4 regions of the Kitasatospora sp. NPDC048194 genome follow, and region 1 is predicted to be linked to each of the others. Evidence: riboswitches for the same ligand, from Rfam matches in the RefSeq annotation. Region 1 holds a riboswitch; each other region holds the start of a gene.

Region 1 (6,883 bases):
CGCACGGTGGCCGTGCTGGTGCGCCTCGCGAGCCTCGCCGCCCAGCACTCCGAGCTGGTCATGGCCGGCCGTTCGCACAACGTCGCCGCGCAGGCCACCACCCTCGGCAAGCGCTTCGCGTCGATCGCCGACGAGCTGCTGGTCGCCTTCCGCCGCCTGGAGGAGCTGATCGCCCGCTACCCGCTGCGCGGGATCAAGGGCCCGGTCGGCACCGCCCAGGACATGCTGGACCTGCTCGGCGGGGACACCGAGAAGCTGGCCGAGCTGGAGCGCAGGGTCGCCGCGCACCTCGGCTTCGACAACGTGCTGACCAGCGTCGGCCAGGTGTACCCGCGCTCGCTGGACTTCGAGGTGCTCACCGCCCTCGTCCAGCTGGCCGCCGCCCCGTCCAGCCTGGCCAAGACCATCCGCCTGATGGCCGGCCACGAGCTGGTGACGGAGGGCTTCAAGGAGGGCCAGGTCGGCTCCTCCGCGATGCCCCACAAGATGAACACCCGCTCGTGCGAGCGCGTCAACGGCCTGGCCGTGATCCTGCGCGGCTACGCCTCGATGACCGGCGAGCTGGCCGGCGACCAGTGGAACGAGGGCGACGTCTCCTGCTCGGTGGTGCGCAGGGTCGCGCTGCCGGACGCCTTCTTCGCCTTCGACGGCCTGCTGGAGACCTTCCTGACCGTGCTGGACGAGTTCGGCGCCTTCCCGGCCGTGGTCGAGGCCGAGCTCGACCGCTACCTGCCGTTCCTGGCCACCACCAAGGTGCTGATGGGCGCGGTGCGCGCGGGCGTCGGCCGGGAGACCGGGCACGAGGTCATCAAGGAGCACGCCGTCGCCTCCGCGCTGGCGATGCGCGCGGGCGCCCGGGAGAACGAGCTGCTGGACCGGCTGGCCGCCGACGAGCGGATCCCGCTGGACCGGGCCGCGCTGGACGCGCTGCTGGCCGACAAGCTGTCCTTCACCGGTGCGGCCGGTGCCCAGGTCGCCGAGGTGGTCCGCCGGGTGGAGGCCGTCGCGGCCGCCTACCCGGAGGCCGCCAAGTACGCGCCGGCCGACATCCTCTGACGGGGCGGGCGTCCGACGACGCCCGGTCAGCTCTCCGAGGGCCCTGCCGCCGGACCGGTGGCAGGGCCCTCGTGCAGGTGGACGTGGCCCGGGTCGAGCGGCGGGGTGGTGCCGCAGTTCCATGCGCAGTCCGGCTCGGCGACCGGCCGGTCCTCGGGGGCGAGCACGTTGCCGCGGACGGTGGTGAAGGCGATCAGCCCGCCGCAGGCCAGCAGGCCCGCGCAGATCAGCATCGCGGTGTGGAAGGCGGAGTCCACCGTGGACGGCACCCGGTAGTCGTCGCCGCTCAGCCCGGCCAGCGCGGGGAGGGCGGCCACCGCCAGCAGGCCGGCCGCACGGGCGGCGGCGTTGTTGACACCGCTGGCGATTCCCGCGTGCCGTACCTCGACGGCCGCCAGCACCGTGGCGGTCAGCGGTGCGACCAGCAGCGTCATCCCGCTGCCCATCACCACGACGGCGGGCAGCACGTCCGCCCAGTAGGAGGACCCGGGGCCGGTGCGCAGCATCAGCAGCACCCCGGCGGCGCACAGCAGCGGGCCGACGGTGAGCGGGATGCGCGGGCCGATCCGCTTGCCGAGGCGCCCCGCGCGCGCCGAGAAGCCCAGCATCAGCAGCGTGATCGGCACCAGGGCGAAACCGGAGACCAGCGGGCTGAAGCCGGACACGATCTGCAGCTGCACCACCAGCAGGAAGAACACCCCGCTGAACGCCGCGTAGACGCACAGGGTGACCAGGTTCACGGCCGTGAACAGCCGGGACGAGAACAGGCCGAGCGGCAGCATCGGCTCGGGTGCGCGGCGTTCGACGGCGACGAAGGCGGCCCCGAGCAGCAGGCCGGCCGCGCCGGAGACCCAGACGGCCGGGGACAGGCCCTCCCCGGCGGCGGTGAGGGCGTAGGTGACGGCGCCGAGGGCGAGCGCGGCGAGCAGGGCGCCGGGGACGTCGAAGCGGCCGGAGGCGGACTCGTCGCGGCTCTCCGGTACGTAACGGGAGGTCACCGCGACCACGGCGGCGGCCAGCGGCAGGTTCAGCAGGAAGATCCAGCGCCAGCCGGGGCCGTCCACCAGCCAGCCGCCGAGGAAGGGGCCGACGGCCGCGGACACCCCGCCGAGCCCGGACCACAGGCCCACCGCGGCCGAGCGGTCGTCAGGGTCGAACACCGCCTGGAGCATGGCGAGCGAGCCGGGGGTGAGCAGCGCCCCGCCGATGCCCTGGACGGCCCGGGCCAGGATCAGCACCTGGATGTTCGGGGCGGCGGCGCAGGCGGCGGACGCGGCGGCGAACCAGATGACGCCGATCAGGAACACGCGGCGCCTGCCGTACCGGTCGCCGAGCGCTCCGCCGAGCAGGATCAGACCCGCCAGCGTGAGCAGATAGGCGTTCAGCGTCCACTGCAGGGCTGCCAGGGAGGCGCCCAGGTCGGCGCCGATCCGGGGCAGGGCGACGTTCACCACGGTGCCGTCGAGCATCGCCATGCTGGAGCCGAGCACCGTTGCCAGGAGCACCCAGCGACCCTGCGCGGTGCTCAGGCGCAGGGTGCCGGCCTTGGAGGTGGCCACGGCCCGATCCTGCGCCCCGTGGGGTGCACGTGACAAGGGTCACCGGAAGGTGTGTTCGCCGCGCACGATGCGTGACGGGTGCGCCGCACTGGGTGTCCGTGTTCGCCGCAGGGTCGTGGATCAGTGGCGCCACGTGTTTGGATTGTGTACGTACAGTGTGCCGGATCATGCGGAGGGTCACCGGTCGGCGGGGGATCGTGCTGCGTTCAAGAGATCGACATTGCTTCACCCGAACGGATGGGTTTTAGTTCAGCGACCGCTCGGCCAGCCCGGGTGGATCCACCGGGTGGAACGCCGAGTCCTGCCGCTGCCGGGTGGTTCGAACTGAGCTCTGTACGGCAGGAGCGGGGGACCCACAGGTAAGTCGCCGGACCGGATCCGCGCTTCGCAGCGCGAACGTCCAGGACCGGCTAGGGGTGAAGCCGCGCATGCGGCCGGGCAACTCCAGCCCGAACCCGACAGCTCACCTCGCAGGCGTCGGAGAGGAAAATTCCATGCCTGCTCAGGCCCGTCGTATCGCCCTGCCCCGCGCAGCCCGCATCGGCATCGCGACCGCCGTCACCGGTGTGTCCTTCGTGCTTCCGCTCGTGACCACCGTGAGCGCCCAGGCCCACACCGCCCCCGCGGCCCCGGCCGCCGCTCCGGCGGCGCAGCCCGCCGCCGCCGCGGACGCCCCGGCTGCCGCTCCGGCCGCTGCCCCGGCCGCCGCCCAGGAGAGCTACCGCGTCGTCAGCGGCGACAGCCTGTCGAAGATCGCCGACGCCAAGCACGTCGAGGGCGGCTGGCACGCGCTGTACGAGCGCAACCGCTCGGTGGTCGGCGCCAACCCGAACCTGATCTTCCCGGGTCAGCAGCTGTCCATCACGGCTCACGCCGACGCCCCCAAGCCGGCTGCTCCGGCCAAGCCCGCGGCTCCGGCCAAGCCGGCCGCCCCGGTGCAGACCCGGACCGAGGCCGCCAAGCCGGGCGCCCAGGTCCAGACCCAGGTTCAGACCGCCGCCCCGGCACCGGCCGTCACCGCCGCGCCGGTCGCCGCCACCTCGGGCTACGTCGCCCCGCTGGCCCACCCGGTGCTGGGCGAGGCCTACGGCGTGGCCGGCTCGATGTGGGCCTCCGGGCACCACACCGGCCAGGACTTCGTCGCCGCCACCGGCACCCCGCTGCGCGCGGTCGCCAACGGTGTCGTGGTGAAGGCCGGCAACGGCGGCGCCTACGGCAACGAGGTCGAGATCAAGCTCGCCGACGGCAAGTACGCCCAGTACGCGCACCTGTCCGTGATCGGCGTGAAGATCGGTCAGACCGTCACCGTCGGCCAGCAGCTCGGCCTCTCCGGCGCCACCGGCAACGTGACCGGCCCGCACCTGCACTTCGAGATCCGCACCGGTCCGGAGTACGGCTCGGACATCGACCCGGTCGCCTACCTGCGCGCCCACGGCGTCGCGCTCTGACCCGGTCCGACCGCAGGTCGGCCCCGCTCGGACGCAGCTCCGACCGCGGGTTCCAGAACCACCGCTGGTGCGGGGCGAATCGACCGCCCGGGATGGTCATGTCGGGTGACCGCTCGACCGGGTGATCGCCGCACCGGTGGACATGGGCGCGGGACACGCCCAAGGCCGGCCCGGTGCCACGAGGACTCCTCGTGGCACCGGGCCGGCCTCTGCCGTTTCCAGGGGGGCGGCTCCGCGGGCGCACCCGGGCTGCCGCGGCGGGACGGTGGGCCGCGCCGGGGCCGGTCAGTTCCGGCGGGCGGGCAGGCCGTGCTCGGCGGCGCCCAGCAGGGCGTGCATCCGGTGGCCGAAGTCCTCGGTGTCACCGGCGGGTTGCGGGAAGACCAGGCGGACGTCGCGGTGGCCGTGCGGGTGGTCCAGGCGCAGCACCAGGCCGTAGCGGTCCAGGGCCAGCGGGCGGACATCCGGGTGTCCGGAGAGCAGGCCGGGGTCGAGCAGCCTGGTGAGCAGGGCGAGGGCGTCGGCGTGCTCGTCGGCCAGATGGGTGAGCAGCGCGGCCTCGTGACGGGCCAGCGGATCGGGGGCCGCGGCGGCGAGGTCGGCGGCGGTGAGCGCGCCGGTGCCGTACGGGGTGGCGAGGACGGCGTGGGCGACGTCCACGCGCAGGTGGACGCTGAGGCCGTCGTCGGCGAGGTGGGCCAGGTGCAGCCGGCCGGCCAGGGTGAGGCGGGCGCGGATCCGGTCGCGGACGGCCACCGGGGAGACGTCGGTGACGTCGACCACGACGGCCAGGCCATCGACGGCGCCGACGGCGGCCGTGGTGAGCGGGGCGTCGAGCGGGGCGCGCAGGCGCAGCCGGGTGCCGTGGACGGAGACCGGGGCCTCCAGGTCGTGGCGCTCGCCGAGGGCGCGGACGGTGAGCGAGGAGGTCGCGCTGAGCAGGCTCCGGGCGCGTTCGGCGGTGGTGGGCTCGGGCTCGGTGCCGGCGGTGGACGGGGTCATGCGCCCACCTCGTGGAGCGTGCTCATGAACGGACCTCCTGTTGGTTAGGTGAGGCTAACCTAATGTCCGGGTGGGGGTGTGGCAAGCGGGCGACGGCGCAGGGTACGCCGAGGGCCCGGACGCGCGGTTGCGGCATCCGGGCCCTGCGGGGTCGGGCGGTGGCGGTTCGCGCCGGCCGGTGTCCGCCGGTGCCCGCCGGTGCGTCGTCAGCCGACGACGGCCTGGGCGTCGATCTCCACCAGCATGGACTCCTGGGGGAGTTCCACGAAGACGGTGGTGCGGCAGGGCTTCACGCCACCGGGCTTGACGTTCTCCTCGATGAACTCGGCGTAGGCCTCGTTCATCAGCGGGAAGTCGGCACGCTTGGTGAGGTAGACGCGGAACATCACCACGTCCTCGATGGTGGCGCCGCCCGCCTCGACGACGGCCTTGACGTTCTCCAGGGTGCGGCGGGTCTGGGCCCGCACGTCACCGTGGTGGACGATCTCGCCGGTGGCCGGGTCCTGTGCGCCCTGACCGGACACCTGCAGGATCGGGCCCTTGCGCACGCCCTGGGAGAACATCCAGGCGGGGGCGGGGGCGCCGTCGGTACGAATCTCGGTCTTGTCGGGCACGGGGCTCCTTCTGTCGTGGCGGGTCGTCGGCCTGTCGTGACGGCTCACCGGCCTGCCGTGGGGGGTCATCGGTTTCGCTCGGGTCGGCCGCAGTCGGCCGAAACGGCGCGGGCGGTGGCGAGCAGCTGCGGCAGGAGGTCCAGCACCTGCTCGTACGGGAGGGCGACGTCGGGCACGGAGATCGACGCGGCGGCGACCACCCGTCCACTGGCGTCCCGGATCGGCGCGGCCACGCAGTTGATGAAGGACTCGTGTTCGGCGTGGTCCTGCGCCCAGCCCTGGGCGGCGACCTTGTCCAGCTCCGCGAGCAGCGCTTCGGGCGTGGTGAGGGTGCGCCCGGTGTGCGGGGTGAAGTCGATCCCGGCCACCACCCGGCGGCGCTCGGGCAGCGGCAGGTTCGCGAGCAGCACCTTGGAGACGGCGGCGCAGTGCAGTGCGGCGCGCAGACCGATCCGGGAGTACATCCGGACGGGATGGCGGGAGTCGAACTTGTCGATGTAGACCACCTCGCCGCCCTCGTACGCGGCCAGGTGCACGGTCTGGCCGGTGGCGGCGTTCAGCTCGGCGAGGTGCGGGGCGGCGATCCGGCGGATGCCGCGCTGCTCCAGGGCGAGGCCGGAGAGCGCGAACAGGCCCGCGCCGAGGTGGTAGCGGTAGGCCGCGTCGCGGTAGACGAACCGTTCCTCCTCCAGGCTCTGGAGGAGCCGGAGCACGGTGGTCTTGTGGACGCCGAGCACCTCGGCCAGCTGGTCGAGGGAGCGCTCGCCCTCGCCGAGCTGGGCGAGGATGCGCAGGGCGCGGGTGACGGTCTGGCTCATCGGGCTCGGACTCCGGTCGGGGGGCTGGAAGGAGTGCTCATCGTGCCGGTGCCCGGAGCGCGGGGGAGACGATGCCTCCGGCGGTGACCCGGGTGGCCGCCCAGTCGGCGGCCGGGGCGTCGAGCAGCGCCGCCACCACGTGCGCGGGCGGCAGTTCGGCCTGGTCACCGGGAGTGGTCAGCGCGCAGGCCGCGCTCAGATGGCCGAGCCGCAGCCGGCGGCGCTGGTCCAGGCCGCGGAGGGTGCCGGCCAGGTAGCCGGCCGCGAAGGCGTCACCCGCGCCGGTGGCTTCGACCACCTCGACGGCCAGCGCCGGTTCGCTGACCGCAGTGCCGTCCCGCTCCAGGGCGGTGACCACCCGGGCGGCGTCCTTGACCACCACCGTG
Region 2 (6,883 bases), on a different contig from region 1:
CGCCGACCTGATCAAGCTGTACTCGGCGCGGATGGCCGCCCCCGGGCACGCCTTCGGGCCGGACACCCCCTGGCAGCGCGAGCTGGAGGACGCCTTCCCGTACGCGGAGACGCCGGACCAGCTGACGACCATCGCCGAGGTCAAGTCGGACATGGAGAAGTCCGTCCCGATGGACCGGCTGATCTGCGGCGACGTCGGCTACGGCAAGACCGAGATCGCCGTGCGGGCCGCCTTCAAGGCGGTGCAGGACGGCAAGCAGGTCGCGGTGCTGGTGCCGACCACGCTGCTGGTGCAGCAGCACTTCTCCACCTTCGCCGAGCGGTACGCCAACTTCCCGGTCACCGTGAAGGCGCTTTCCCGCTTCCAGACCGACACCGAGGCCAAGGCCGTCCTGGAGGGGCTGTCCGAGGGCTCGGTGGACGTGGTCATCGGCACCCACCGGCTGTTCTCCTCCGAGACCAGGTTCAAGGACCTCGGCCTGGTCATCGTCGACGAGGAGCAGCGCTTCGGCGTCGAGCACAAGGAGCAGCTGAAGAAGCTGCGCGCCAACGTGGACGTGCTCACCATGTCCGCGACCCCGATCCCGCGCACCCTGGAGATGGCCGTCACCGGCATCCGGGAGATGTCCACCATCACCACCCCGCCGGAGGAGCGCCACCCGGTGCTGACCTTCGTCGGGCCGTACGACGAGAAGCAGATCTCGGCCGCGATCCGGCGCGAACTCCTGCGCGAGGGCCAGGTGTTCTACATCCACAACCGGGTGGAGTCGATCGACAAGGCCGCCGCCCGGCTGAGGGACCTGGTGCCCGAGGCGCGGATCGCCACCGCGCACGGGCAGATGGGGGAGACCCAGCTGGAGAAGGTCGTCGTCGACTTCTGGGAGAAGGAGTTCGACGTCCTGGTGTCGACCACGATCGTGGAGTCCGGCATCGACATCTCCAACGCCAACACCCTGATCGTCGAGCGCGGCGACACCTTCGGCCTCTCCCAGCTGCACCAGCTGCGCGGCCGGGTCGGGCGCGGTCGCGAGCGCGGCTACGCCTACATGCTGTACCCGCCGGAGAAGCCGCTCACCGAGACCGCCCACGAGCGGCTGGCCACCATCGCCCAGCACACCGAGATGGGCGCCGGCATGTACGTCGCGATGAAGGACCTGGAGATCCGCGGCGCGGGCAACCTGCTCGGCGGCGAGCAGTCCGGGCACATCGCGGGGGTCGGCTTCGACCTCTACATGCGGATGGTGGGCGAGGCGGTGGCCGAGTTCCGCGAGTCGCTGGCGAACGGCGGCGAACCGGAGGAGGAGCCGCTGGAGGTGAAGATCGAGCTGCCGGTGGACGCCCACGTGCCGCACGACTACGCGCCCGGCGAGCGGCTGCGGCTGCAGGCCTACCGTTCGATCGCGGCGGTCAACTCGGAGGCGGACATCCAGCAGGTCCGGGACGAGCTCACGGACCGCTACGGCAAGCTGCCGGAGCCGGTGGAGAATTTGCTGATGGTCGCGGCGCTGCGGCTGTACGCCCGGCGGTGCGGGATCTCGGACATCACCCTGCAGGGCGCGAACGTCCGCTTCGGCCCGGTGGAGCTGCGCGAGTCCCAGCAGCTGCGGCTGAACCGGCTCTACCCGCGCAGCCAGGTCAAGGCGGCGGCCCGGCAGCTGCTGGTGCCCCGCCCGAGCACCGGCCGGATCGGCGGCAAGCCGCTGGTCGGCCGGGAACTGCTCGGCTGGTGCACGGACTTCCTGTCGGCCATGTTCGACGACCTGGCGGGGGCGAAGAAGTAGCGGGACGCGCTGCCGGCGGCGGCCCCGGGCACCCGCCCGGGGCCGCCGCGCCGCCTCCCGGGCGGGTAGTTTCGAGGTGTGACGACGAATGCTGTGCCGACGGACGCCCCGGGCGCGAAGTTGATCCTGCTGACCACCACCCACCGGGTCGCCCCCGGGTTGCTGGCCTGGCCGGCCTGGGAGGCCCTGCGGTCGGCGGGCCGGGTGCTGGCGGCGGACGAGCGGCATCCGCAGGTCGCCGCGGTGCGCCAGGCCGGGGTGGCGGTCGAGGTGGTGGCGGCGGATTCGGCGCCGGCCCTGGCGCGGCTGCTGACCGGGCAGCCGGCCGGGACGGGGCCGACGGTCTGGCTGGGCAGCCCGGACGGGGACCCGGGGCTGACGGACGCGCTGGCACGGCTGGCGGTGGAGCGGGCCGGCGAGGTGCCGGAGATCGAGGTGCTGCCGGGCTCGTACGACCTGCCGGGCTCGCGGCTGCTGGACCTGGTGTCGGTGATGGACCGGCTGCGTTCGCCGGGCGGGTGCCCGTGGGACGCCGAGCAGACGCACGAGAGCCTGGTGAAGTACCTGGTCGAGGAGGCGTACGAGTTGGTCGAGGCGATCGAGGAGGGGGATCGGGACACCCTGCGCGAGGAGCTGGGCGACGTGCTCCTGCAGGTGTTCTTCCACTCCCGGATCGCCGAGGAGCACCCGACCGGGCCGTTCACGATCGACGACGTGGCCGGGGACATCGTCGAGAAGCTGGTGTACCGCCACCCGCACGTGTTCGGGGACGCGGAGGCCGAGGGCGCCGCCGAGGTGGAGGCGAACTGGGAGCAGCTGAAGGCCGCCGAGAAGGCGGACCGGGAGTCGGTGCTGGACGGCGTCCCGGCCGGGCTGCCGTCGCTGGCGTACGCGGCGAAGCTGGTGTCCCGGGTGCGCCGGGCCGGCTTCGAGGGCGTGCCGGACGAGCCGTACGAGCTGCCGGCGGAGCTGACCGCGGAGTCGGCGGGCCGACTGCTGCTGGCGGTGGCGCAGCGGGCGCACGACGCCGGGGTGGACGTGGACGCGGCGCTGCGCTCGGCCGCGCGCGGCTACCGGGAGGCGGTGCGCGCGGCCGAGGGACTCGGGCAGCAGTCGTAGCGGGGCGCGAGCGCGGGCAGGAGCGGGCTCTCGGGCCGCGGCGGCGTCAGGCCGCCGTGGCGGCCGACTCGGCCGGGCGCCGCTGCGGGGGGACGAGCTCGCCGATGGCCTCGCCGACCAGGGCGACGAGTTCGGCGAGGCGCTCCAGGTCGAGGTGGGCGGGCAGGTCGGCGAGGGAGACGATCCGCTCGCCGTTCGGGCCGGCCACGCAGAAGAGGTCGATCGGTCCGAGGTGCTTCTCGGCGGTGTCGACCAGGGCGGCGACGTCGCTGGGCCGGCGGATGTCGCCGGCGACGCCGACGACGGGGCACCCGGGCCGGTCGAGTTCGGCGGCGAGGTCCTCGGCGACACCGACGTTGGTGTCGGCGATCAGCACCCCGGCGGCGCCGGCCGCGGTGAACCGGCGGGCGAGGTCGGCTCCCGAACCGCCGTCGAGCACCGCGATGACGACGACTGCCCCGCTGACCCGCATGGTCTGCTCCTCCCTGTGGGCGACACCGCACCGGCGCCCACGCACACTGCGGAGGATCGTAGGCACGACCTGACCCTCCGCAACAGGGATTACCCCGCAGGTGACCAGGCTCACGCCCGCCGTCCGGCCAAGCTCTGTCCAAGAGCCGTCCACGTCCCGTCCACGGGCCGTCCACGGAGGGGCGGCGCACCGCACGCGCGCCGTCGGCGACCGGCTCGCGCCCCCCACGGCGCCCGAACGGCGCCGTCCCCGGCACCCCCTGGCGCCCGCCCGGCGAGCCGTCCGCGACCGGTCCGGACGCCCTCGACGGCCGCCGGTGGGCCGGACGCGCCCGGGGCAGCGGTTACGGTCGACCCATGCCTGCTCAGCCCGACGCCGTCCAGCCCGCCCCGCAGCTCTTCACCTGGGAGTTCGCCGCCGATCCGTACCCCGCGTACGCCTGGCTGCGCGAGCACGCCCCGGTGCACCGCACCACCCTGCCGAGCGGTGTGGACGCCTGGCTGGTGACGCGGTACGCGGACGCCCGGCAGGCGCTCGCGGACAGCCGGCTGTCGAAGAACCCGGCGCACCACAGCGGGCAGGCGCACCGCACCGGCCGGGTGGGCATCCCGGGGGAGCGGCAGGCGGACCTGATGACCCACCTGCTGAACATCGACCCGCCGGACCACACCCGGCTGCGCCGCCTGGTGTCCAAGGCGTTCACCCCGCGCCGGGTGGCCGAGTTCGAGCCGCGGGTGCAGCAGCTCACCGACCGGCTGATCGACGGCTTCGCGCAGCGCGGCTCGGCCGACCTGATCCACGAGTTCGCCTTCCCGCTCCCCATCTACGCGATCTGCGACATGCTGGGCGTCCCGGCCGAGGACCAGGACGACCTCCGGGAGTGGGCGGGCATGATGATCCGCCACCACGGCGGGCAGCGCGGGGGCGTGGGCCGGGCGGTCAAGCGCATCCGCGCCTACCTGGTGGACCTCATCCACCGCAAGCGCGCCGACCTCGGGGACGACCTGATCTCCGGCCTCATCCGGGCCAGCGACCACGGCGAGCACCTGACGGAGAACGAGGCCGCCGCGATGTGCTTCGTGCTGATCTTCGCGGGGTTCGAGACGACCATCAACCTGATCGGCAACGGGACGTACGCGCTGCTGCGCAACCCGGGCCAGCGGGCGCTGCTGCAGGAGTCGGTGGCGCGTGGGGAGACCGCCCTGCTGGAGACCGGGATCGAGGAACTCCTGCGCTACGACGGGCCGGTGGAGCTGGCGACCTGGCGGTTCGCGACGAGCCCGCTGAGCATCGGCGGGGTGGAGATCCCGGTCGGCGATCCGGTGCTGGTGGTGCTGGCGGCGGCCGACCGCGACCCGGCCCGGTTCGCGGACGAGAACACCCTGGACCTGGCCCGGACGGACAACCCCCACCTGGGGTTCGGGCACGGCATCCACTACTGCATCGGCGCCCCGCTGGCCCGGCTCGAAGGGCGCTCCGCCCTGGCCGCGCTGCTGTCGCGGCTGCCCGATCTCCGGCTCGCCGAGAGTCCGGAGAATCTGCGCTGGCGGGGTGGCCTGATCATGCGTGGGCTGCGCGAACTTCCGGTCGAATTCAGTCCCGAGGCGACGTCTCCGGACCCGGTTCCTGAGGCTCCGACACGCTGACGGATGGTCGTCCCGCGGCCCTCCGGCACCGTATGAACGCCCATCAAACCGGACAAACAGGTGCCGTTGGTAGGCGATTGGTCACCTGCCGTGATTTCCGTGTGATGTCGACGATATGAGCTTGTGATCGGTCTGAGGATCTGTCTAATCTCCCTGGAGTTCGCAGCTGCGGACCTCGTGCGCGGAACGCCGAATCCTGCCCGCCGCGTCACGGGAAACCGACCAGAACCCTGGGCAGGGGCGGGGGAACCAGGTTTGTTGCCGCCCCCACGGCTTGGGGTGAAGCCGCCCGAGCGGGAACGTCTCCGCGCACGGCGGCCGGGCCACCTCCCCGGTCCGAACCCGACAGCTCACCTCGCAGGCGTGCGGAGAGGGACCTTCATGCTGTTCGTTGGAACCGGCCGTCACCGTCGTCGCACCCAGGCCGAGAAGGCCGTCGCCGTGGCCGGTGTGGCCGGCGTCGGACTCGCGCTGCCGCTCCTCACCGCCACCGGTGCCTCCGCCGCCCCGGCCTCCACCTGGGACTCCGTCGCCCAGTGCGAGAGCGGCGGCAACTGGAGCATCAACACCGGCAACGGCTTCTACGGCGGGCTGCAGTTCACCTCCAGCACGTGGAAGGCCTACGGCGGCACCGCCTACGCCCCGCAGGCCAACCAGGCCAGCAAGGCCCAGCAGATCTCGGTCGCCGAGAAGGTGCTGGCCTCCCAGGGCCCGGGCGCCTGGCCGGTCTGCTCGCAGAAGGCGGGCCTGACCAAGGGCGGCGCCCCGGCCGCCGTCGACACCTCGTCGGACGCCAAGCCCCGGTCCGCCCCGCAGCAGGCGCCCAGGACGCAGGCTCCCGCTCCGGCCGCAAAGCCGGTCCAGCCGTACGCGCCCAAGCACGCCGCGCCCCGGCAGGCCGAGAAGCCCGCCGAGCAGCCGGTCCAGCAGTACACCCCCAAGCACGCCGCCCCGCGCGCCGAGCAGTCGGCCCCGACCGCCCCGGCCGGCCACGACTACACCGTGCGCTCCGGTGACACCCTGTCGACCATCGCCGCCGCCCAGGGCGTGACCGGCGGCTGGCAGGCGCTGTACGACGGCAACCGCTCCACCGTCGGCGGCGACCCGGACCTGATCATGCCCGGCCAGGTCCTGCACCTCGGCTGAGGACCGACGAGGGGGCCGGCCGACGGGTCGGCCCCCTCGTCCGCTTCCGTCCGGTTCCGTCCGGGTCCGTCCGTGCCGGTCCGGGTCCGTCCGCGCCCGGGGGACAAGCTGGGACAAGCAGGTGAACTACCGGGGGGTAGCAGGGCCACACGTTGAGACGGGGCCGAGGCCAGCGTGGCCCCGGGAGCCCGGGCGGTTAGGCTCTGGTCGTAACGACTCCGCAATCGTCCCGCCGACATCACCACCGTCAGCCGGACCAGCTTCCGCAAGGAGATGCCTCGTGCCGTCCATCGATGTCGTCGTAGCCCGTGAGATCCTCGACTCGCGCGGCAACCCCACGGTCGAGGTCGAGGTCGGCCTCGACGACGGCAGCACGGGTCGTGCCGCTGTCCCGTCGGGTGCCTCGACCGGTGCCTTCGAGGCGCTGGAGCTGCGCGACGGCGACAAGAACCGCTACTTCGGCAAGGGCGTCGAGAAGGCCGTCCTGGCCGTCATCGAGCAGATCGGCCCCGAGCTCGTCGGCTACGACGCCACCGAGCAGCGCCTGATCGACCAGGCCATGCTGGACCTGGACGCCACCCCGGACAAGTCCTCGCTCGGCGCCAACGCCATCCTGGGCGTCTCGCTGGCCGTCGCCCACGCCGCCTCCGAGGCCAGCGACCTGCCGCTGTTCCGCTACCTGGGCGGCCCGAACGCGCACGTCCTGCCCGTCCCGATGAT
Region 3 (6,883 bases), on a different contig from region 1:
GCTGCGGATAGCGGAGCGGCTGCGGCTGGGCCAGCCGGACCTGGTGAAGGCGCTGGAGTCGGGCACCGTTCCCGGCGCCGCCGATCCGATGGACGTCGCCGCCGCCGCCTACCTGGTGAGGTCGGCCGGTTGGAGCCGGCTGGTCGCCGAGGCCGGCGAGGAGGTCGAGCGGGCCGGGGCCGAGGACGCGGCGGCGGAGGCCGGCCGGCTGGTGGAGAAGCTCCAGGCGGAACTGGCCGAGGTGCGGGCGGCCGCGCGGGCCGACCTGGACCGCCAGCGCGCGGAGTTCGAGGGCGTCCGGCGGGAGGTCGAGTCGCTGCGCAAGAAGGTGCGCTCGCTGGAGAGCGACACCCGCCGGGCGCAGGCCGAGACCCGGCGGGTGACCGGGGAGCTGGAGGCCGCGAAGGCGCAGGCCGCGGCCGAGCGCAGCGCGGCCGAGAGCGAGGCGCGGCGGCTGCGGCACCGGGTGTCCGAGCTGGAGAACGCCGCCGAGCAGGGCCGCCGTTCGGCCCGCGAGGGGCGCAGCGTCGAGGACATGCGGCTGCGGCTGCTGCTGGACACCGTGCTGCAGTCGGCGCAGGGACTGCAGCGGGAGCTGGCGCTGCCGGTCTCCCAGATCCGCCCGGCGGACCTGGTGGAGGCGGTGGTGCCGGGAGCGGCCTCGCCGCACGACGTGGCCCGGCGGGGCCTGGCCGAGGACGATCCGGCGCTGCTGGACCAGCTGCTGGCGATCCCGCAGGTGCACCTGGTGGTGGACGGCTACAACGTGACCAAGACCGGCTATCCGACGCTGCCGCTGGAGCAGCAGCGGATCCGGCTGCTGGGCGGACTGGCGATGCTGGCCCAGCGCACCCAGGCGGAGGTCACCTGTGTGTTCGACGGGCAGGACCTGGACGTTCCGGTGATCATGGCGCCGCCGCGCGGGGTTCGGGTACGGTTCAGCCGGACCGGAGAGACGGCGGACGAGCTGATCCGCCGTCTGGTGCGCGCCGAGCCGCAGGGCCGTCCGGTGGTGGTGGTGTCCACCGACCGGGAGGTTGCGGAGGGCGTGCGGAAGGCGGGCGCGCGCCCGGTGGCTTCGGTCCTGCTGCTGAACCGGCTGGCCCGGCCCTGACCTCGGGCGGTGCCGTTCGGTCCGGCGTGACGCCTGGTCAGTGCCCGTTTTGCGAGGGTGTGCGGATCCCGTGAAGTCAGCGTGGGAACCGGAGTTCACGCCTTCGGGGGAGTGGCAAAACGGATAGATCTTCACTAGGGTCTGGCGTCAAACCTATTTTCCGGAATCTCACTCGATCGGGTGAGTCCCATGGAAGAAGGAGCCGCTCCCTTGGCCTCCCACCGCCGTCCCAAGCAGCCGAGCCGCGCGCGGGTCTCCGTGCTCACCGCTGCCGCTGCGACCGCGGTCGCCCTCTCCGCCCAGGTCGCCGCGCACGCCGCGCCGCAGCCGAACAAGGCCGACGTCAAGGCGCAGATCGACCAGCTCCAGCAGGAGCAGGAGCAGGCGGCGGAGAAGTACAACGGCGCCAAGGAGCGGGCCGACCAGCTCCGCAAGCAGGCCGACCAGCTGCAGGACCAGGTGGCCCGCAGCCAGGACCAGATGACCCAGCTGCAGACCGGCCTGGCCGAGGTGGCGGGCGAGCAGTACCGCACCGGCGGCATCGACCCGTCCGTCCAGCTGATGCTGTCCTCCGACCCGTCCGGGTACCTGGAGAAGGCCTCCAGCGTCCAGCAGGCCAGCACCAGCCAGACCGAGGCGCTCAAGGGCCTGCTCGACCAGCAGCGCCGGCTGGACCAGGAGAAGGCCGAGGCCGCCGCCGTGCTGGCCTCGCTGGACTCCACCACCAAGGACCTCAACCAGGCCAAGGCGGACGTCAACCAGAAGCTGAAGGCCGCCCAGGACCTGCTGAACTCGCTCAGCGCCGCCGACCGCGCCGCGCTGAGGGCCCAGCAGCAGCAGGACGACCGCGCCTCGCGCGGCAGTGCCCGGGTCGACCTCAGCAGCCTGCCGCCGGCCAGCGGCTACGCGGCCGTGGCCGTGGCCAAGGCGATGAGCAAGCAGGGCTCGCCGTACGTCTGGGGCTCCACCGGCCCGAACACCTTCGACTGCTCGGGCCTGATGGTCTGGTCGTACGCCCAGGCCGGCGTCTCGCTGCCGCGCACCTCGCAGGAGCAGGGCAACGTCGGCACCCGGGTGCCCTCGCTGGACCAGGCCCAGCCGGGCGACCTGGTGATCTACGGCAGCGACCGGCACCACGTCGGGATGTACATCGGCAACGGCATGGTGGTCCACGCGCCGCACACCGGTGACGTGGTGAAGGTGATGAAGGCCGACGCGATGCCGATCAACACGATCCGCCGGGTCTGACGGCCCGACACGCCCGAGGGGCCGCGCTCCGGCCCTGTGATCCGCGCCACCCCCGACCGGGGTGGCGCTTCGGGTTCACCCGCCCTTCGGCCGCTTGTTTGAGGTTTGATCAGCTTTCCGTGCGGCGGCGATCACCAACGGTCATTTTCACAAGGGGACATGGGTCATCTTCTGGATTTTTTCTGACAAGGATTTGAACGGATCACGGTTCAGTTACTAGGGTCGTGCCCCGAACCACCGCACTGTCGATCACCCAGCCCGGGTGGCGGCGGTGGTTACCGCCGAGTTCGCGAAGCAGCGGGGCAGCTCGAAACGACTGTCCGACAGGGGAGCCCAGCAGTCCGGGGCGCTGTGGAGCGGAGCCGGGGAACCACGTTCCTCCGGGGTGAATCGGCGCCAGGTCGGCCGGTACCGCGGCCGTGAGGCGTCGTAGGGCATGCTTCCGGCCCGAACCCGTCAGCTCACCCGGTAGGCGGACGTAGGAAGAAGGAGTCCGCCTTCGTGGCGTCCCATCGCCGTCCCAAGCCCGCCAGCCGCGCCCGGGTCTCGATCATGACCGGTGTCGCCGCGGCGGCCGTCGCCCTCTCCGCGCAGTCCGGCGCGCACGCCGACCCGCAGCCGACCAAGGACCAGGTCAAGGAGCAGGTCGACCAGCTCAACGAGCAGGCCGAGCAGGCGACCGAGAAGTACAACGCCGCGCAGGAGAAGCAGCAGGCGCTGGAGAAGCAGGTCTCCGGCCTGCAGGACCAGGTGGCCCGGCAGCAGGCCCAGGTGACCGACCTCCAGGGCGGCCTCGCCGAGATCGCCGGGGAGCAGTACCGCAACGGCGGCATATCCCCGACCGTCCAGCTGATGCTCTCCTCCAGCCCGGACAACTTCCTCAACCAGGCCGGCGCGCTGAACCAGGCCGGGGACACCCAGAAGAACCAGCTGAAGGAACTCCAGGCGCAGCAGCGCAAGCTCGACCAGGACCGCAGCGAGGCCCAGAGCAAGCTCACCGAGCTGGAGTCCACCACCCAGCAGCTGAAGGCCTCCAAGGACGAGGTCCAGAACAAGCTGAAGGCCGCACAGGACCTGCTCAACACCCTGACCGAGCAGGAGCGCCAGGCGATCCGCCAGGCCGAGGAGAAGGCCGCCGCCGACGCCAAGGCCCAGGCCGACGCCGCCGCGAAGGCCGCCCAGCAGCAGGCCGCCTCCGACCGCGCCTCGCGCGACAGCGGCCGCACCGACATCGGCTCCGGGAGTTCCTCCTCGCCGGTCGTCAAGCCGGCCGCGCCCGGTAGCTCGCACGGTGCCGCCGCGCTGTCCGCCGCCGCCTCCAAGGTCGGCAGCCCGTACGTCTGGGGCGCCACCGGCCCGAGCTCCTTCGACTGCTCCGGTCTGATGGTCTGGGCGTTCAACCAGGTCGGCGTGTCGCTGCCGCGCACCTCGCAGGAGCAGGCCGGCGCCGGCACCCGGATCGGCTCCGACATCTCCCAGGCCCAGCCCGGCGACCTGCTGATCTTCTACAGCGACGCCCACCACGTCGGCATCTACGCGGGCAACGGCCAGGTGCTGCACGCGCCGAAGCCGGGCGCCTCGGTCCGCTACGAGGCGGTCTCCAACATGCCGCTGGCCTCCATCGTGCGGGTCTGATCCGTCCGAAGGCCTCCGCAGGCCCGGTCCTCCCACTCGGAGGGCCGGGCCTGCGGCTTTGCGGGCGGCTCGGGCTGATGTCCGATTAGGGGGCGAATATTCGGGTCCGGAGGGGTTTGGACTCGCTTGCCCGGACTCGCTAACGTCTGCCACCGGACTCCCGCTCGACGGCCGCCCACCGGGGTGCGGCCGCGGGGCCGCGCTGCAGATCGGAGCCGCCGCCGCCATGTCCGTGCACCGCCGTTCCCACCTGCTCGCCCGCGCCCTGGTGCTCACCGCGGCCGCCACCACGGCCCTGGGTGTGGCGACCGGCGGCAGCGCCCAGGCTGCTCCCGGTGCGCCGGACGCGCCCGACCGCAAGGACGTCAAGGCCCAGGTCGAGCAGCTGTACGACGAGGCCGAGCAGGCATCCGAGAAGTACAACGCCGCGCAGGAGGCCCAGAAGCGGCTGCAGAGCGAGACCACGGCCCTCCAGGCGGAGGTCGCCGCCGCCCAGGACCAGCTCAACGAGCTGCGCGGGGACCTCGCGACGGTGGCCGGGGCCGAGTACCGCGGCGGCGGGATGAGCCAGACCGCCCAGCTGATGCTCTCCAGCGACCCGGAGTCCTACCTCGCCCGCGCCCGCACCCTCGGCCAGGCCGCCGAGCGGCAGCAGGAGACCCTCCACGAGCTGGTCACCCGTCAGCGCCGGCTCGACCAGCGCCGCGCCGAGACCGCGGGCAAGCTCGCCGAGCTGGACCAGGCCCGGCGCTCCCTGGCCGAGAACAAGCAGCAGATCCAGCAGCGGCTGGCCGCGGCGCAGAAGCTGCTCAACGGCCTCGGCGCCGCCGAGCGGGCCCGGATGGTCGTCCAGGACGCCAAGGACGCCGAGCAGCGCGCCACCCGCGGCACCGACCGGCTGGACCTCGGCGCCACCCCGCCGGCCTCCGAGCGCGGGGCGGCCGCACTGGCCGCCGCGGTGCGGATGATCGGCTCGCCGTACGTCTACGGATCCACCGGGCCCCGCGCCTTCGACTGCTCCGGTCTGATGTACTACAGCTGGCGGCAGGCCGGAGTGACCCTGCCGCGCACCTCGCAGGCCCAGGCGTACGCCGGGCAGCGGATCAGCCTCTCCGAGGCGCGACCGGGAGACCTGGTGATCTTCTACCGGGACATGCACCACGTCGGGATGTACGCCGGCGGCGGGGTGATGGTGCACGCCCCGTACCCGGGGGCCAAGGTGCGGTACGAGAGCGTCACCACGATGCCGGTCTCCGGGGTGGTACGGCTCTGAGCACGACCCCCTCCGGCCCGGACGACCACCCTCCGATAGGCCCGGCCCGCTGCGTCCTGTCCCGGCGCGCTGCGCTGCTGCTGGCGGCCGGCGGGCTGGCCCAGCTGTCGCTGCCGCCCGCCGCGCCGGCGGCCCCGGCCGGGCGGCCGGCGGACCGGGAGGCCGAGGTGGCCGGCCTGCTGGCCGAGCGGGCGGGTTCGCTGCCCGCCCGGTCCGGGCTCGCGGGGGCCGAGGCGGTCTACCGCGACCTGGTCCTCTCCCCGGGCGACGGGCCGGACCGATCGACCGCCACCGCCGAGCTGGCGGTGCGGATCGCCGGGTACGACGAGTACCCGGTGGTGTACCCGCGCCGGATCGAGCTGGTCCGCGCCGCGGGCCGCTGGCGGGTCGAGCGGGAGGAAGCCGCGGGCGGGCCCCCGGCGCCGTGGGACCTCGGCGAGGTCCGCACCGCCCCCGGAGAGCGCTGCCTGGTGCTCGGCCTGGCCGGCGGACCCGATCCGACCGGGCTGGTCGCCGTGGCGGACCGCGCGGTGCCGGCCGTCAGCGCCGTCTGGGGCAGCGCCTGGCCGGGCCGGCTGCTGCTCGAACTGCCCGCCGAGGAAGCCCAGTTCGCCCGGCTGCTGGGCGGCGACCCGGCGGACTGGGCGGGCATGGCGGCCGTCACCGTGGCCGCTCCCGGCGCGCCCCGGCACACTCCGGCGGACCGGGTGGTGGTCAACCCGGAGGCCTTCGGGCGGCTCAGCGCCTTCGGCCGGCAGGTGGTCGTCACCCATGAGGCGACCCACGTCGCGACCAGGGCCGACACCCGGGCCTGGACCCCGCTGTGGCTCTCCGAGGGCGTCGCCGACTGGACCGCCTACCGGGACTCCGGGCGCAGCCCCCGGCAGATCGCCCCCGAGCTGGCCCGGGACGTCGCCGCCGGGAAGCCGCCCACCGCGCTGCCCGCCGACCGGGACTTCACCGCCGGGGCCGCCGGCATCGCCCAGGCCTACGAGCAGGCCTGGCTGGCCTGCGAGCTGATCGCCCGCCGCTGGGGCCCCGACCGGCTGGTCGCCCTCTACCGGGCGGTCGGCGCGGGTGACGGGCAGGGCGAGGACCGGGAGCAGCGGATCGACCGGCTGCTGCGCGCCGGGCTGGGCGTCGGGTCGGCCGGGTTCACCGCGCTCTGGCTGGCCGAGGTCGCGGCGCTGAAGGGCTGACGGCACCCCTGGCGCGAACCCGGACCGGGGCGTGGCCTCAGCGCCCGGCCGGGGTGTTCGACTGGCGCGCCCTCAGCGCCCGGCCGGCGTGTTCGGCTGGTCGATGCCGTCCAGCAGGTCCTGCTCGTACGCGATGCCCGGGCGGACCGGGTAGGCGGACGCGGGCGGCAGCGCCGGGGCCTTGTCCAGCACCACCGTGGCCGGCAGGGCCGCCTGGGCGCGGGTGGAGCGCCAGAGCCGGATGCCGGAGAGCACCGCGGCGGTCAGCAGCAGCAGGTTGCGCAGCGTCAGGACGGCGATCGCCCACGGGTCGCTGGCGAGGACCTGGGTGAACATGGTCGGGAACTCGACCAGGGTCAGCGGGCAGGCGAGCAGGATCAGCAGGGCCACCGGCCGCTGGCTGGTGCCGCGCAC
Region 4 (6,883 bases), on a different contig from region 1:
CCGTGCCGGCGGTCGTCGGCGCGCGACCGGCATCCGGCCGCGCACCGGCAGGCGCCCTCGCGAGCTCCCCCCGGCGGCGGCCGCTGCCCGCTCCTGCCGAAGGTTCGCCCGCTTCCGCCCACAGGAAGTCGGCCCGGCCGACTTCCTGTGCCGGCGCGCCTTCTCCCCGCTTCCCCGGCGCCGTTCGCGTCGCGGGTGCTCCCCTCCTCCTGCGCTTCCTCCTGCGCTCCTCCTCGGCTACTGCTCCGACTCCGACCTCGGCCAGGTGCGGAGGCTCGTGGTCAGGGTGGTGACGAGTCGGTCATGGGTGGTGGTGAGGTCTTCGGCGCGCTGGAAGGCGCCGGTGATGGAGAGCGAGGCGAAGCCGTGGGCGAGCGAGCGGAAGGTGCGGGCGGCGTGGATGGCCTCGGCGCCGTCGAGCCCGTAGGAGCGGAGGACGGCGAGGATGACGCCGATGAGGCGGGCGGCCGCGCGGGTCAGGTCGTCGTCGGGCCGGGGCGCCTGGGGCAGGGCGGTGTAGCGGTGGGGGTGTTCGGTGGCGTAGGCCTGGTAGGCGCGCAGGACGGCGGCGACGGCGTCGTCGCCGCTGCGGCCGACCGCGGCGTCGGCGAGCCGGCCGGCCAACTCCTCGGTGACCCGGACGGCGAGCAGCCGGCGCAGTTCGGTGAGGCCGCCGCTGACGTGCTTGTACAGGGAGGGGGTGGCGACTCCCGCGCGGGCGGCGACGGAGGCCAGGGTGAGGGCCTCGGTGCCCTGCTCGTCGATGAGGGCGAGGGCGTGGTCGACGACCTGCTCCGGGGTCAGTCCTACTCGGGGCATGGGTTCGGGTTCTCCGTACGGACGCGGGCCGGCGGCTTCGGGCGGTTCCAGGCGGTTCCGGGCGACTTCAGGCGAGTTCGCCGAGGAAGGGCAGCAGGGCGTCCGCGACGGCCTGCGGGTTGTCGGCCATCGGGTAGTGGCCGGACCCCTCGATCATCACCTTCCGGCTGCCGAGCGCGGCGGCCTGCCGGTCGGCGACGGCCGCCGGGTCCGGGAAGTCGGGGTCCTTGCTGCCCATCAGGACGAGCGAGGGGCAGCGGACGGCCGCGCACCAGCCGATCGGCGCGGAGTCCCCGGTGACGTGCCCGCGGGTGGCGGTCCTGCGCCCCGGGGTGCGCAGGGCGGCGACGAGGCCGTCCACGTACGCGTCGAGGTCGGCGGGCCGGGGGCCGGGGAAGGCCATCCTGCGCAGGTAGAGGCCCCAGGCGGCGGGCCAGTGGACCAGTGCGGTGCCCATCACGGCCATCACGCCCCGCATGAGGGCGTTGGACCGGTGCTCCACGAAGGAGTCGATGAGCGCGATCCCGGCGACCCGCTGGGGTGCGTCCCCGGCGACCTTGACGGCCGTGGCGCCGGTGTAGGACTGCCCGACCAGGACGGCCCGTTCGATGCCGAGGTGGTCCAGCAGGGCGAGGACGTCGGTGGCGATGGCGGCCGGGCTGTAGTCCTCCCACACGATCGAGGACTCGCCGAAGCCGCGCAGGTCCATGGTGATGACCCGGTGCCCGGCCGCCGTGAGCAGCGGGTGCAGGTGCCGGTAGGCCCGACGGGTGTCGAGCATGCCGGGGAGCAGGACGACGGGGGCGCCGTCGCCCTGCCGGGTGTCGTCGAAGGCGATCCGGCCGCCGGGGACGTCGAGGTACTGGGTGCTCGGAGTGCTGGTGCCGTTCACGGTGGTCCTCCACGGTGCGTGCTGCCGATAGCCAAAAAGCTACGGCTAATAGCCTTAGCCGTCAAGGCCGCCGCCCCGCCGTTCGTCCCCGTGTCGGACCGGGAGGGGGCTCAGACCCCTTCGACCCGGAACGGGTCGTGCTCGGCCAGCAGCTTCTCCAGCCGCGCCTGGTCGACCCGGGCGACGGTGTCCGCGGACTCCTGCCGGTCCCGGATGACTTTGGCCAGCGTGAACGCGGAGGTGACGGTGTAGAGGAAGCCGATCCCGAGGAACGCCCGGGTCCACGCTCCGACGGGCAGGTAGGCGATCCCGGCGGCGAGGGCCACGCCGGAGACGGCGAAGGAGAGGACGGCCTGGGCGTAGTAGGCGGCCGTGGTGCGGGTCTGCATCGGTGCGGTCATGGCGACAGGATGCGACGGCGTCGAAGGGTCGCACATGAGTAGGAGTACTCAGATGAACCCGGGTGAATGACGGGTCGTTCGTTGACGTCCGATCACCTGGACCCCGGTCGTCCCGGGCGGATGGCTTGGAATCAGGGCCTCCTAGGATTAACGTTTGATAACGCAGCGCGGTCGTCAACGCCGTACCCAAGACGGCACCGTGCGCCGTCGCCTAATCCCACCGGCCGGCCTCCGGGCAGGCCAGGGAGCCGGGGAACCACGTTTCCCTGGGGTGAATCGGCGGGGCCCAGGCCCGGCCGTAGGAGACCTTCCTGCTCCGAACCCGTCAGCTAACCCGGTAGGCGCGAAGGAAGGAAAGGAGCGCGCCTCCGTGGCGTCGACGCACACCCCGGCACACCCGGCCGGCCCCGCAGCCGGTACCCAGCTCCTCGACCACCCCGGCCCGGACGGCACCGAGTCCCTCGGCGCCGACGGGTTCGCCCCGGAGGTCGAGGCCAACCGCCACCGGATGCCGCGTCAGACCCGCGGGGCCTCCCCGCTCCTCGGCGTCACCGCCGTCGCCGCCACCCTGGGCGCCACCGGCTTCGCCTCCGCCACCCCGGCCGCCGCGCCCGCCGTCGCGGCCCCGGACGAGACGCCGGTCACCCTCGCCGCCGACCCCGGCCTCGCGCTCGCCGCCCGCATCCAGCAGCAGGCCGACAGCCAGCGCACCGCCGCCGAGGAGAGCGCCCGCCTGCAGGCCGCTCAGGAGGCCGAGGCCAAGGCCGCCGCCAAGGAGGCCGACGCCAAGCGTGCCGCCGAGGAGGCCGAGCGCGCCAAGGCCGCCGCCCTCACCCTGCCGGTGAAGGACTACAACCTCTCCGCCCACTACGGCCAGAGCGCCCGCTACTGGGCCCACCTGCACACCGGCCTGGACTTCGCGGCCGACACCGGCACCCCCGTGTACGCGGTCGGCCAGGGCACCATCACCTCGGCGGGCTGGTCCGGCGCGTACGGCTACCGGATCGTCGAGACCCTGCCCGACGGCACCGAGATCTGGTACTGCCACCTCTCGTCGATCATCAAGGGCTCCGGAAAGGTCGCCCCCGGCGACCAGATCGGCAAGGTCGGCGCGACCGGCAACGTGACCGGCCCGCACCTGCACCTGGAGGTCCGCCCGGACGGCGGCGCGCCGGTCGACCCGGAGACCTGGCTCGAGCAGCGCGGCCTCACCCCCTAACGAACCCCCCGGACCCGCCGCGGCCGCCGGGCCGCCGGGTCTCCGGGCCGCCACGGTCTCGGCGGCCGGGCCCCGGGTGCGCCCCGGGGCCTGGCCACGCGTCCACCCCACTCGTCGACGGCCGGGCCGGTCGGTCCACCACCGGCCGGGCCGGTCACTCCGCCGTCCGGACTGCTCACTCCGCCGGCAACTGCGCCAGGTAGGCGTCGATCTCCTCCGGCCCCGGTTCCGGCGCGAGCTCGGGGAACTCCTCGACCAGCAGCCGCGGCAGCCCGGGCACCGTCCACTCGCCGAACAGGTCGAGCGCCACCTCGGCCGCCGCCGCCTCGAACCGGCCGAAGTCCCCGGCCAGTTCGTCCGGCATCGGCCGACCCAGCGCGGTCAGCTCGGCCAGGTTGCGGTAGCTGCGCCGCATCAGACCCTGCTCCAGCAGCCGCCGCGCACCATCGGTGGCCATGCCGACGGACAGCACCCGGCCCGGCCCCCAGCCCTGCTCGGCGGGTTCGTCCAGCCAGCCGGCCGGCACCAGCGCCTCGTAGCCGGCCAGCCGCTCCTCCTCGCCGAGCCCGGCGAAGCCCGTCAGCCAGTCCCGCACCGCCGCGCCGTCCGCCGTGTCCACCCCGTGGGCGTGCAGCAGCACCGCGTACAGCCGCGGCCAGGTGACCAGGTCGGCGCGGCGCAGCAGCCCCGCCGCGACCTCGCCCTGCCACTCGGCCTCGGCGTGCAGCCGCTCCTGGCGCTTCGCGTTCAGCCGCTTCACCGCCCGCTGGTGGTCGACCAGCAGCCGTACGGCGTCGCCGTAGGCGAGCGGATCGGCGTCCGGCGCCGGCTGGACGTACAGGTGCAGCCGCTCGTACAGCAGGTGCTCCACCGCGGCGGAGGTCAGTTCGGGCCAGCCGTCGTGCATCCTGCCCTCGCCCAGCTCCAGCAGCGCCAGCACCGTGCGCAGCGGCGCCTCGGCCACCGGCGCGCGGCCCTGCTCGGCCGCCCAGGCGAGCAGGTCGGCGGCCCTGGTGCGCGGAGCGAGCCGCAGGTCATCGTCGTTCATGCCCCGAACGGTAGCCGCCGGGCGCGGGTAGGGTCGGCACCCATGGTCCCCGTACGACTCACCGGCCCCCGGCTGGCCATCCGCGAGTACCACCACACCCCGGAGGACGTGGACGCGCTGCACGCGCTGCTCGGCGACCCCGAGGTGACCCGCCACCTCACCTTCGGCCCGCGGGACCGCGACACCTGCGCCGACCAGCTCGAGCTGTACCTGGAGGAGGCGATGGCCGAGGACCGGAGCACCTACCAGCTCGCCGTCTGCCGCCGCGAGGACGCCGAGGACCCGGCGGAGGCGGTGCCGGTCGCGCACGCCGGCCTGACCGTCGGCGGGTTCCGCTCCGCCGAGCTCGGCTGCGTACTGCGCCCCGAGGTGTGGGGCCGCGGCTACGCGACCGAGATCACGGAGCTCCTCTGCGGGTTCGCCTTCGGGCCGCTCGGGCTGCACCGGCTGGCCGCCCGGACGGACGTGGACAACCCGGCCGCCGCGCGGGTGCTCACCAAGCTCGGCTTCCGGCTGGAGGGGCGGATCCGGCACGACGTACACAAGGGCGGCGTCTGGTCCGACTCCCACCAGTACTCGCTGCTCGTGGACGAGTGGCCCGGCCCGACCGAATGACCCCGGCCGGCCCGAGCGGCCCGGCCGGCCCGAGCGCCCCGGTCGGGGTGCCCCGCCGGACCGGCGGGCGGCGGGCCGGGACGGGGGGTTAACCCCACCCCCGATCCGCCGGTCCCCCGGATACCCGCCGACCTGCGGTTCGACCAGACTCGACGACGTCGGATCGGAGCACGACGGACCGAGGGGTCGGGAACGGGACATGAGCAGCAGCCGGAGCACGCTGGACCACGAGTGGGGCGCCCTGGGCGGTCACGAGGACGGGGCCGGGCGCCTCGCCGGGGCCCGCCGGACGGAACTGCCGCCGTCCTTCTGGCGGGCGCCCTTCTCGGCCTCCTACTACCGCGAGGTCGGCTACGCGCTGACCGGCCTGCCGGTGGCCATCGCCGCCTTCACCGTCACGATCACCATGCTCTGCTTCGGCCTCGGCACCTTCGTCACCGCCCTCGGCCTGCCCGTGCTGGCCGGCCTGACCACCGCCTCTCGCGGCTTCGGAAGGCTGGAGCGGGCCCGGGTGCGCGGGATGCTCGGCGTGGACGTCCCCGGCCCGGCGCCGGTGCGTCAGGTCCGTCCGGGCGGCTGGGGCGCCGTCACCGCGCGGCTGGCGGACGCGGCGGGCTGGAAGGGCGTGCTGTACCAGGTGGTGATGTTCCCGTGGGCGGTGTTCAGCTTCAGCATGACGCTGGTGTTCCTGCTGCTCGGCTGGACGATGGCGCTCTACCCCGTCTACCACTGGGTCTTCCCCACCTTCACGGACTGGCGCGGGTACCGGGTGTTCGACTTCACCGACAGCCACCACGTGCGGCACGTCTACTACATCGAGGGCACCTGGCAGATTGCCGCGTTCTCGGCGGCCGGACTGCTGCTGGTCTTCCTCACCGCCCGGCTGGTCCGCGGTCTGACGAACGTCAACCGGGCCGCCGCGGTGGGGCTGCTCGGCCGCTGAACGGCCGGGCACGCCCCGGGTGCGCGCGGGACGTCCGGCGCACTCCGGGCGCTTGCCGGGGGCGCGCCGGGCGCTCCTGACTTCCTCTCGGATGCGTCCGGACGCGTTCCGGATGCGGAGGACATCGCTACGTGTTCGGATGACCGCGTGTCCGCCGCCCCCGCCCCCGCACCGGACCCCGACGTCCTGGTCACCTCGCGTCCGCTGGACGAGTACTGCGCCCTGTTCGACCTCACCCGCGCCGGGCTGGCCGCCCTGCCGGGGCCGCTGCTGGACTGCCCGGGCGGCGCGGCGGGCCTGGCGGCCGAGGCGCGCGAGCTGGGCTGCCGGGTGATCGCCGCCGACCCGGCGTACGCGCTGCCGCTGCCAGCGGTGGAGGCCCAGGCGCTGGCCGCCCGGAAGTCGATGGCCGTCGCGATGGCGGCCCGACCGCACCTCTACCCCGAGGCCGGCCGCCACCGGCCGGAGCGCTACCTGCGCAGCTGGGACCGCGCCCGTCGGCTGTTCACCGCCGACTCGGCCGCCCACCCGCAGCGGTACGTGGCCGCCGCGCTGCCCCGGCTGCCCTTCGCCGACGGCACCTTCGCCCTCACCCTGAGCGGCTACCTGCTCTTCGCGTACCCCGAACTCTTCTGCCCCGAGCGACAGTTGGCCGCCCTCATCGAGCTGGTCCGGGTCACCGCCCCGGACGGCGAGGTCCGCGTCCAGCCGCTGCACGACGGGTACGGGCGCCGCTGCGGACACCTCGACCGGCTGCGGTACGCGCTCGGCGGGCACCGGATCTCCAGCGAGGTCCGCAGTGTCCGCCGGGAGGGCGGCCGCACCCGCCGGGTGCTGGTGCTGCGGACCGCCGACCGGCGCCGCCGGGAGTCGCGGCGAGCCCCGAATCGGTAATGGTCACTGGAGCGGTTTGCTCCTATACTCGGAGCTCATGAGCGAGACCACG

The links. Region 1 has a riboswitch for cyclic di-AMP ahead of ACGF07_RS24740 (peptidoglycan DD-metalloendopeptidase family protein). Riboswitches for the same ligand answer to the same signal wherever they lie in the genome.
Region 2: linked by a shared signal. The riboswitch ahead of ACGF07_RS13690 (transglycosylase family protein) and the one ahead of ACGF07_RS24740 (peptidoglycan DD-metalloendopeptidase family protein) in region 1 are both predicted to bind cyclic di-AMP.
Region 3: linked by a shared signal. The riboswitch ahead of ACGF07_RS08980 (NlpC/P60 family protein) and the one ahead of ACGF07_RS24740 (peptidoglycan DD-metalloendopeptidase family protein) in region 1 are both predicted to bind cyclic di-AMP.
Region 4: linked by a shared signal. The riboswitch ahead of ACGF07_RS05160 (M23 family metallopeptidase) and the one ahead of ACGF07_RS24740 (peptidoglycan DD-metalloendopeptidase family protein) in region 1 are both predicted to bind cyclic di-AMP.

What each region holds. Positions count from the first base shown of each region.
Region 1 is NZ_JBIDAK010000022.1:102,141-109,023, reverse strand. Features, by position in the region: gene purB (adenylosuccinate lyase) at 1-1,056, shown strand, start outside; gene ACGF07_RS24745 (MFS transporter) at 1,083-2,615, opposite strand; cyclic di-AMP (ydaO/yuaA leader) riboswitch at 2,933-3,107, shown strand; gene ACGF07_RS24740 (peptidoglycan DD-metalloendopeptidase family protein) at 3,110-4,063, shown strand; gene ACGF07_RS24735 (DUF2470 domain-containing protein) at 4,349-5,065, opposite strand; gene ACGF07_RS24730 (RidA family protein) at 5,272-5,679, opposite strand; gene ACGF07_RS24725 (IclR family transcriptional regulator) at 5,745-6,497, opposite strand; gene ACGF07_RS24720 (sugar kinase) at 6,535-6,883, opposite strand, start outside.
Region 2 is NZ_JBIDAK010000009.1:7,845-14,727, reverse strand. Features, by position in the region: gene mfd (transcription-repair coupling factor) at 1-1,780, shown strand, start outside; gene ACGF07_RS13705 (MazG family protein) at 1,859-2,899, shown strand; gene ACGF07_RS13700 (SDR family NAD(P)-dependent oxidoreductase) at 2,946-3,371, opposite strand; gene ACGF07_RS13695 (cytochrome P450) at 3,728-5,017, shown strand; cyclic di-AMP (ydaO/yuaA leader) riboswitch at 5,228-5,397, shown strand; gene ACGF07_RS13690 (transglycosylase family protein) at 5,399-6,163, shown strand; gene eno (phosphopyruvate hydratase) at 6,444-6,883, shown strand, end outside.
Region 3 is NZ_JBIDAK010000005.1:83,343-90,225, forward strand. Features, by position in the region: gene ACGF07_RS08970 (NYN domain-containing protein) at 1-1,114, shown strand, start outside; gene ACGF07_RS08975 (NlpC/P60 family protein) at 1,325-2,362, shown strand; cyclic di-AMP (ydaO/yuaA leader) riboswitch at 2,700-2,853, shown strand; gene ACGF07_RS08980 (NlpC/P60 family protein) at 2,864-3,997, shown strand; gene ACGF07_RS08985 (NlpC/P60 family protein) at 4,224-5,270, shown strand; gene ACGF07_RS08990 (hypothetical protein) at 5,438-6,469, shown strand; gene ACGF07_RS08995 (glycosyltransferase 87 family protein) at 6,542-6,883, opposite strand, start outside.
Region 4 is NZ_JBIDAK010000003.1:32,832-39,714, reverse strand. Features, by position in the region: gene ACGF07_RS05175 (WHG domain-containing protein) at 238-819, opposite strand; gene ACGF07_RS05170 (alpha/beta fold hydrolase) at 887-1,711, opposite strand; gene ACGF07_RS05165 (YiaA/YiaB family inner membrane protein) at 1,822-2,112, opposite strand; cyclic di-AMP (ydaO/yuaA leader) riboswitch at 2,311-2,470, shown strand; gene ACGF07_RS05160 (M23 family metallopeptidase) at 2,483-3,331, shown strand; gene ACGF07_RS05155 (hypothetical protein) at 3,507-4,379, opposite strand; gene ACGF07_RS05150 (GNAT family N-acetyltransferase) at 4,422-4,994, shown strand; gene ACGF07_RS05145 (sensor domain-containing protein) at 5,194-5,937, shown strand; gene ACGF07_RS05140 (hypothetical protein) at 6,085-6,831, shown strand; gene ACGF07_RS05135 (GNAT family N-acetyltransferase) at 6,869-6,883, shown strand, end outside.